One region of the Streptomyces anthophorae genome, then DNA from elsewhere that is predicted to be linked to it. Evidence: predicted binding sites of a transcription regulator. Region 1 holds the regulator's gene; the other holds the start of a gene.

The links. Region 1 encodes HrcA, which represses chaperone genes, less so after heat shock. Its sites were predicted from a motif close to TTNGCACTCNGNNNNNCNGAGTGCNAA; they were not measured.
Region 2: the regulator HrcA is predicted to act here: its motif matches at 2,911-2,937, upstream of groL (chaperonin GroEL).

The regions. Positions count from the first base shown of each region.
Region 1 is NZ_JBLWQQ010000001.1:5,993,759-5,998,108, forward strand. Features, by position in the region: gene ACNYS0_RS27155 (DUF3097 domain-containing protein) at 1-252, opposite strand, end outside; gene ACNYS0_RS27160 (MBL fold metallo-hydrolase) at 287-1,027, opposite strand; gene hrcA (heat-inducible transcriptional repressor HrcA) at 1,172-2,188, shown strand; gene dnaJ (molecular chaperone DnaJ) at 2,189-3,328, shown strand; gene ACNYS0_RS27175 (nitronate monooxygenase) at 3,564-4,350, shown strand, end outside.
Region 2 is NZ_JBLWQQ010000001.1:4,181,656-4,186,005, forward strand. Features, by position in the region: gene ACNYS0_RS18740 (helix-turn-helix domain-containing protein) at 1-234, shown strand, start outside; gene ACNYS0_RS18745 (DUF397 domain-containing protein) at 215-442, shown strand; gene ACNYS0_RS18750 (hypothetical protein) at 621-1,025, shown strand; gene groL (chaperonin GroEL) at 1,156-2,781, opposite strand; gene ACNYS0_RS18760 (cold-shock protein) at 3,089-3,295, opposite strand; gene ACNYS0_RS18765 (ubiquitin-like small modifier protein 1) at 3,754-4,029, opposite strand; gene thrC (threonine synthase) at 4,066-4,350, opposite strand, start outside.

The sequences.
Region 1 (4,350 bases):
CGAGGGACGTACGAGGGTGACGACCTTGCCGTCGATCATGAAACCGCGCGGCTCCATCGGGAACACCCGGAGCTTGCCGAAGCGGTCCTCAAGCGTGACCGTCGGCCCCTGCGCCGTCTTCTCGACCCGGATCACCGCGCCGCAGAAGCCCGTGGTGACCTCCTCGACGACGAGGTCGGGTTCGGCCGGCACCTCGGGGGTCGGCTTGTTCCGCTTCCACGGGGGAGTGAGATCGGCAGAGTACTGGCGCATTCGAGGGACGATAAGAGAAGTCCCAGGTCCCCGGCTACGACACGCCGAAACGCGTCGCCAATGTGGCGCGTTGCGCGCGGACGAACTCCGCATTCACCACCGAACCGTGCCCCGGCACGTACACCGCGTCCTCGCCGCCGAGGTCGAGCAGCCGGTCGAGCGCCGCGGGCCAGTGCCCCGGCGCCGCGTCCCGGCCCGCCTGCGGTTCGCCCGACTCCTCCACCAGGTCGCCGCAGAAGACGATCTCCGGCGCGCCCGGGACCAGCACCGCCAGATCGTGGCCGCTGTGCGCAGGGCCGATGTTCGCCAGCAGTACCGTCAGGCCGCCGCCCAGGTCGAGCGTCCGCTCCCCGCACACCCGGTGCGGCGGAGTGACGAGGATGTCGACCGCCTCGGCCGCCTCCTCCGGGGGCACCCCGTGGCGCACGGCGTCGGCGCGCAGCCCCTCGGCGCCGTGCTCGAAGAGGGCGTCGATGCCCACCGCCCCGTACGCCTCGACCCCCGCGAACGCGGCCGTGCCGAGCACATGGTCGAAATGGGGGTGGGTCAGCGCGACATGCGTCACCCTTCGGTGCGGACCGAGGAGCGCCCGGGTGTCCGCGCGCAGCCGGGCGCCTTCACGGAGTGAGGATCCGGTGTCGATCAAGAGTGCCGCGTCTTCACCGACCACGAGGCCGGTCGTGCAGTCCCAGCCGGGCAACCGCACCCGCCCCACGTTCGGCGCGAGCCTCTCCCAGCCCGACGAGGCCCAATCGATACGTTGCGCGAACTCCATACCTCGACGCTAGCTCCCTTGCCGGGCCCGTACCCACCGGCCGTACACTGAGCCGGGGAAGATTGGCACTCGCCCACAGGGAGTGCCAAAGCAGGAAGATCGCAAGGAACGAACGCAGCGGCTGTTCTCTGGAGGTGTGCGCCGATGCTCAACGAACGCAGGCTCGAAGTACTGCGCGCCATCGTCCAGGACTACGTCGGCACCGAGGAGCCCGTCGGCTCCAAGGCGCTCACCGAGCGGCACAAGCTCGGGGTCTCGCCGGCGACCGTGCGCAACGACATGGCAGCCCTGGAGGACGAGGGATTCATCGCCCAGCCGCACACCAGCGCCGGGCGCATCCCCACCGACAAGGGCTACCGCCTGTTCGTCGACAAGCTCACCGCCGTGAAGCCGATGGCCGCGCCCGAGCGGCGCGCCATCCAGAACTTCCTGGACGGCGCCGTCGATCTCGACGACGTCGTCGGCCGCACCGTGCGGCTGCTCGCGCAGCTCACGCGGCAGGTGGCGATCGTCCAGTACCCGTCCCTGACCCGGTCCACCGTGCGCCATGTCGAGCTGCTCTCGCTCGCGCCCGCCCGTCTGATGCTCGTACTGATCACGGACACCGGGCGCGTGGAGCAGCGGATGATCGACTGCCCGGCGCCGTTCGGCGAGTCCTCCCTCGCGGATCTGCGGGCCCGGCTGAACAGCCGCGTCGCGGGCCGCAGGTTCGCCGACGTGCCGCAGCTGGTGCAGGACCTGCCGGAGGCCTTCGAGCAGGAGGACCGGGGCACGGTCTCCACGGTGCTCTCCACTCTTCTGGAGACACTCGTCGAGGAGACCGAGGAGCGGCTGATGATCGGCGGTACCGCCAATCTCACGCGCTTCGGACATGATTTTCCCCTCACCATCCGGCCCGTTCTGGAGGCCCTTGAGGAGCAGGTCGTGCTCCTCAAGCTCCTTGGCGAGCTGGGAGATTCGGGCATGGCCGTACGGATCGGTCATGAGAACGCCCATGAGGGACTCAACTCCACATCCGTCGTGTCGGTCGGCTACGGTTCGGGCGGCGAGGCAGTGGCCAAGCTCGGCGTGGTCGGCCCGACCCGCATGGATTACCCGGGAACGATGGGAGCAGTACGCGCAGTGGCACGTTACGTCGGACAGATCCTGGCGGAGTCGTAAGTGGCCACGGACTACTACGCCGTACTCGGCGTGCGCCGCGACGCTTCCCAGGACGAAATCAAGAAGGCCTTCCGAAGGCTGGCGCGTGAGCTTCACCCGGACGTGAATCCGGACCCGAAGACTCAGGAGCGCTTCAAGGAGATCAACGCCGCCTACGAGGTGCTCTCCGACCCGCAGAAGAAGCAGGTCTACGACCTCGGGGGCGACCCCCTGTCGCAGGCCGGCGGAGGCGGCGGGGCCGGTGGCTTCGGCGCCGGCGGGTTCGGGAACTTCTCGGACATCATGGATGCCTTCTTCGGCACGGCGTCGCAGCGGGGACCCCGGTCCCGCACGCGCCGTGGCCAGGACGCCATGATCCGGCTCGAGGTCGAGCTGGACGAGGCGGCCTTCGGCACCACCAAGGACATTCAGGTCGACACGGCTGTGGTCTGTACGACCTGTAGCGGTGAGGGCGCGGCGCCCGGCACCTCGGCGCAGACCTGCGACATGTGTCGCGGGCGCGGTGAGGTCTCGCAGGTGACGCGGTCCTTCCTCGGCCAGGTCATGACCTCGCGGCCGTGCCCGCAGTGTCAGGGCTTCGGCACGGTCGTCCCGACGCCGTGCCCCGAGTGCGCGGGCGACGGCCGGATCCGGTCCCGTCGCACGCTCACGGTGAAGATCCCGGCCGGTGTGGACAACGGCACGCGGATCCAGCTCGCGGGCGAGGGCGAGGTCGGCCCCGGCGGCGGTCCCGCCGGTGACCTGTACGTGGAGATCCACGAGCTGCCGCACCCGACCTTCCAGCGGCGCGGCGACGATCTGCACTGCACGGTCACCATCCCGATGACGGCGGCGGCCCTCGGCACGAAGGTGCCGCTGGAGACGCTCGACGGCACGGAGGAGATCGACATCCGGCCCGGCACCCAGTCCGGCCAGTCGGTTCCGCTGCACGGGCGCGGTGTCACGCATCTGCGGGGCGGCGGCCGTGGCGACCTCATCGTGCACGTCGAGGTCATGACGCCGCAGAAGCTGGACCCGGAGCAGGAGCGGGTGCTGCGGGAGCTCGCGAAGCTGCGCGGCGAGGAGCGGCCCACGGGGCAGTTCCAGCCGGGTCAGCAGGGTCTGTTCTCCCGTCTGAAGGACGCGTTCAACGGCCGTTGAGCCACCCGTTTACGCCGCACCGGCGTTACGGCCCCGGGGCTCCGCCCCGGACCCCGCGCCTCAATCGCCGGCGGGGCTTGATAAATCAAGCCCCGCCGGCGATAGGTATGTCCGGGCCCTGATTTTCAGCCCCTGCGGCGATTGAGCAGCGGGGTCCGGGGCGGAGCCCCGTGACGTGTGCGGGCGGGAGCCGGGTCGATTCGGCCCCCCGGAGGGGACGTGGCACGATGCGGGCATGTCCTCCGCACTGACCGATCTCTGCCCCCTCCCGATCGTGCAGGCCCCCATGGCGGGCGGCGCTTCGCACCCCGCCCTGGTCGCCGCCGTGGCCGAGGCCGGAGGGCTCGGTTTCCTCGCCGCCGGATACAAAACGGCCGACGGGATGTACCAGGAGATCAAACAGGTGCGGGCGCTCACCGGACGCCCCTTCGGCGTGAACCTCTTCATGCCGCAGACCGAACACGCGGACCCGGCCACCGTCGAGGTCTACCGCAACCAGCTCGCGGGCGAGGCCACCTGGTACCGCACCCCGCTCGGCGAGACCGACAGCTGCGGCGACGACGGCTACGACGCCAAGCTCGCGATCCTCGTCGACGACCCCGTCCCGCTGGTCACCTTCACCTTCGGCTGCCCCCGCCGCGCGGACGTCCAGGCGCTGCAACGCGTCGGCACGAAGGTCGGCGTCACCGTCACGACGGTGGAGGAGGCGCAGGCCGCGCAGGAGGCCGCCGCCGACCTGGTGTGCGTACAGGGGATCGAGGCCGGCGGCCATCAGGGCACGCATCGGGACAACCCCGAGGCCGACGGCAGCGGGATCGGCCTCCTGTCGCTGATCGCGCAGGTGCGCGAGACCGTGCAGCTGCCGATCATCGCCGCGGGCGGCATCATGCGCGGCGCGCAGATCGCCGCGGTGCTCGCGGCCGGCGCCGATCTCGCGCAGCTCGGCACCGCGTTCCTGGTCACCCCGGAGTCCGGCGCGCCGGAGCCGCACAAGCAGGCCATGACCAACCCGCTGTTCAACC
Region 2 (4,350 bases), 1.8 Mb from region 1:
GGCGGCCACGCGTCGCTGCACGGCTCGCTCAAGCTCATGTACTTCGAGGACGCCCCACCGCTCACCCTGATCGAAGCCCCCGCCACAGGACGCCTGTTGGACGATCCGGCCACCGTCGCCCGCCACCAGCTGTCGTACGACCTGCTCAGGGCCAACGCACTCACCCCGAAACAGTCCCTGGCTCTGCTCGACTCCGTGGCGCAGGATTACGCCCATGAGGAACAGCACCCCTGAGTACGACCTGAACGGCGTCGGCGCCCGGAGCTGGCGCAAGTCCAGCTACAGCGGTGGCGAGGGCAACAACTGCCTCGAAGTCGCCGACACCCACACCCCGGTGACGGGCATCGTGCGCGTGCGGGACTCCAAGAACCCCGACGGTCCGAAGCTCGTGCTCCGGGCGGAGCCCTGGTCCGCGTTCGTCGCCGACCTGCGACGGAGCTGACCCGACCCGCCCCGAGGCTCAAGCCCCGCGCCCCGAGCACTGCTTTCAAGGATGGGGAGGTGGGTCTCAACCCACCCTCCCACCCTGCGAGTTGAGAAAAGCGGACACTTTTCGTCACCGGCCTGCCACGGAGGGTGACGACGCTCTAGCATGCCCGATAACCGAACGACCCCCGCCGGTGCGCCAACACCTAACGGGGGTCTGTCCACCGAGATCACAGGAGATCCCGTGGCTGACGCCCACTTTTAGTGCTGCCCCCGCCCCCACGCACGCCGCCTCGTCGACGCCTGAGGCGCATCCCGCCGCGAACCCGGGCTACGGCAAGCGTTCCGCGCCGGACCAACTCCGGCGAACAGGAACGGACTTCGCACACCTGCCGCACCGAGAGGCGTACATCGCCGGATACATCGACCGGTTGCCCGACGGCTCGGACATCCCCGTCCACCTCCTCGTCGATCGCGACAACGACACGGTCGTCGTCCACAGCTCCCCCGAGAACGGCGTCTACCAGTACCGCCGCCCGTACCACTACGGAGCGACTCAAGGACTACGGGTAGCCCAATCAAGCCCCGCCGGCGATTGAGGCGCGGGGTCCGGGGCAGAGCCCCGAGGCGTCAACCACGGGTGGGCGCACGAAAACGCCCGAGGGCGGCACCGTCTCGCGTGGAGACGGTGCCGCCCTCGGGTTACAGACGAGCTGAACCGCGACCGGCTCAGAAGTCCATGTCACCGCCCGGCATGCCGCCACCGGCCGGCGCAGCGCCCGCCTTCTCCGGCTTGTCGGCGATGACGGCCTCGGTCGTCAGGAACAGCGCGGCGATCGACGCGGCGTTCTGGAGCGCGGAGCGCGTGACCTTCGCCGGGTCGATGATGCCCTCGGCGATCATGTCGACGTAGTCACCCGTGGCGGCGTTCAGACCGTGACCGACGGTCAGGTTGCGCACCTTCTCCACGACGACGCCACCCTCGAGACCACCGTTGACGGCGATCTGCTTGAGCGGGGCCTCCAGGGCGAGCTTCACGGCGTTGGCGCCGGTCGCCTCGTCACCCTCGAGCTCCAGCTTCTCGAAGACCGCGGAGGCCTGGAGCAGGGCCACGCCACCACCGGCGACGATGCCCTCCTCGACGGCCGCCTTCGCGTTGCGAACGGCGTCCTCGATGCGGTGCTTGCGCTCCTTGAGCTCGACCTCGGTGGCCGCGCCCGCCTTGATGACGGCCACGCCGCCGGCGAGCTTGGCGAGGCGCTCCTGGAGCTTCTCGCGGTCGTAGTCCGAGTCGCTGTTCTCGATCTCGGCACGGATCTGGTTGACGCGACCCTGGACCTGGTCGCTCTCACCGGAGCCGTCGACGATCGTCGTCTCGTCCTTGGTGATGACGACCTTGCGGGCGCGGCCGAGCAGGTCGAGACCGGCGTTCTCGAGCTTGAGGCCGACCTCCTCGGAGATGACCGTGCCGCCCGTGAGGATGGCGATGTCGCCGAGCATGGCCTTGCGGCGGTCACCGAAGCCCGGGGCCTTGACGGCGACGGACTTGAAGGTGCCACGGATCTTGTTGACGACCAGGGTCGACAGGGCCTCGCCCTCGACGTCCTCGGCGATGATCAGCAGCGGCTTGCCGGACTGCATGACCTTCTCGAGCAGCGGAAGGAGGTCCTTCACGTTGCCGATCTTCGAGTTGACGATCAGGATGTACGGGTCCTCGAGCGAGGCCTCCATACGCTCCATGTCGGTGGCGAAGTACGCCGAGATGTAGCCCTTGTCGAAGCGCATGCCCTCGGTGAGCTCGAGCTCCAGACCGAAGGTCTGGGACTCCTCGACCGTGATGACGCCTTCCTTGCCGACCTTGTCCATGGCCTCGGCGATGAGCTCGCCGATCTGGGTGTCGGCGGCCGAGATGGAGGCGGTGGAGGCGATCTGCTCCTTGGTCTCCACCTCCTTGGCCTGCTCGAGAAGGGCGGCGGAGACGGCCTCGGTGGCCTTCTCGATGCCGCGCTTGAGGGCCATCGGGTTGGCGCCGGCGGCTACGTTGCGAAGGCCTTCGCGAACGAGCGCCTGGGCCAGGACGGTCGCGGTCGTCGTGCCGTCACCGGCGACGTCGTCCGTCTTCTTCGCGACCTCCTTGACCAGCTCGGCGCCGATCTTCTCGTACGGGTCCTCGAGCTCGATCTCCTTGGCGATGGACACACCATCGTTGGTGATCGTGGGGGCGCCCCACTTCTTCTCGAGGACGACGTTGCGACCCTTGGGGCCCAGGGTCACCTTGACGGCGTCGGCGAGCTGGTTCATGCCGCGCTCGAGGCCGCGCCGTGCCTCCTCGTCGAACGCGATGATCTTGGCCATGTGAAGTGGTCCTCCCGGACGGGGTGGCTAACGCAAAAGGACCGTGCTGGTGCCCGCGACGGACGGCCTGCGCGCCTTGTGGTTCCTTGCCCCACCCGGCCTGCGGACCTCACCGACCCGATCCAAGTTTTGTCACTCTCACTCGGAGAGTGCTAAGCCCAATGATTAGCACTCGACCCATGCGAGTGCAAGCGGCTACCACAGATCCGATGCGGGCGCGTGCAGCACGAAGGGCCCGCCCCCGGTTACCCGGGAGACGAGCCCTCCATGACGTGCGACGTACAAGCTTGCAGTCTGACGCGCGCGTTCAGCCGGCGGCCACGCGGACCATGTCGGCCTGCGGCCCCTTCTGGCCCTGCGAGATCTCGAACTCGACCCGCTGCCCCTCCTCGAGGGTGCGGTAGCCGTCCATCTGAATCGCGCTGTAGTGGACGAAAACATCCGCACCACCGTCGACCGCGATGAAGCCGTACCCCTTCTCCGCGTTGAACCACTTGACGGTGCCCTGAGCCATGCCTAACTCCCCTATTACTGGCCCTTGCGCAGGACCGCACTTCGCGGACCCGGGTCAGACCTCACGCCCCATGGGATATGGGGGTGTGCGCCGGAACGCGTCGACCGCGGCTGAATGTATCTGCCCAACTGCCGTCTGCAACAGGTCAATCGGACGAGAATTCTGGGCACGCCAGATCGGGGAAACCGGGCCAACTCACCGGATCCCGGGGCAAGCCGGGCCGCGTAAATGCCATAAAAGGCCCGAAAGGGCTGGACACTTTGGCTACTTCTTGTCGGGTCGCGGGCGAGAACTCATATGCGCCCGTCATGCACCGTGCGGGGAAACGCAGCAGCTTCCCCAACTGTACCGCGCTCAACCATGCAGAATTGCCCCCTCCGTTTCTCTCGCGGAGGGGGCAATTCGGATAACTCTGCGTAGACCCGCAAAAGATCAGCGGCCGACGCCGTGCTTGATGGTCAGCCTCCGGCGACGGCGGGAATGATCGAGACCCCGGCGCCGTCCGGCGTCGCCGTCTCCAGGCCCTGCTCGAAGCGGACGTCGTCGTCGTTCACGTAGACGTTCACGAAGCGGCGCAGCTTGCCCTGGTCGTCGAGGACGCGGGCGGCGATGCCGGTGTGGTTCTTCTCGAGGTCGGCGATGACGTCGGCGAGGGTGGCGCCCTCGGCGGCGACCTCGGACTGCCCGCCCGTGTAGGTGCGCAGGATGGTGGGGATACGAACGTTGACGCTCATGGCGGTAACTCCTGTTGCTACAAGTGTCGGTCGGACTCAGAGGTCGGCGGCGAGGCCGGCCTCACGGAACGCGTCCAGGCTCGGCCGGATGGTGGCGGTGGCCTGAGAGGACTCGGCAACCGCGTCGAGCGTCTTGAGCCCGTCACCCGTGTTCAGGACCACCGTGGTGAGCGACGGGTCGATCTGGCCCGCCTCGATGAGCTTCTGCGTGACGCCCAGGGTCACACCGCCGGCCGTCTCCGCGAAGATGCCCTCCGTACGCGCGAGCAGCTTGATCGCGTCGACGACCTGCTCGTCGTTCACGTCCTCCACGGCGCCGCC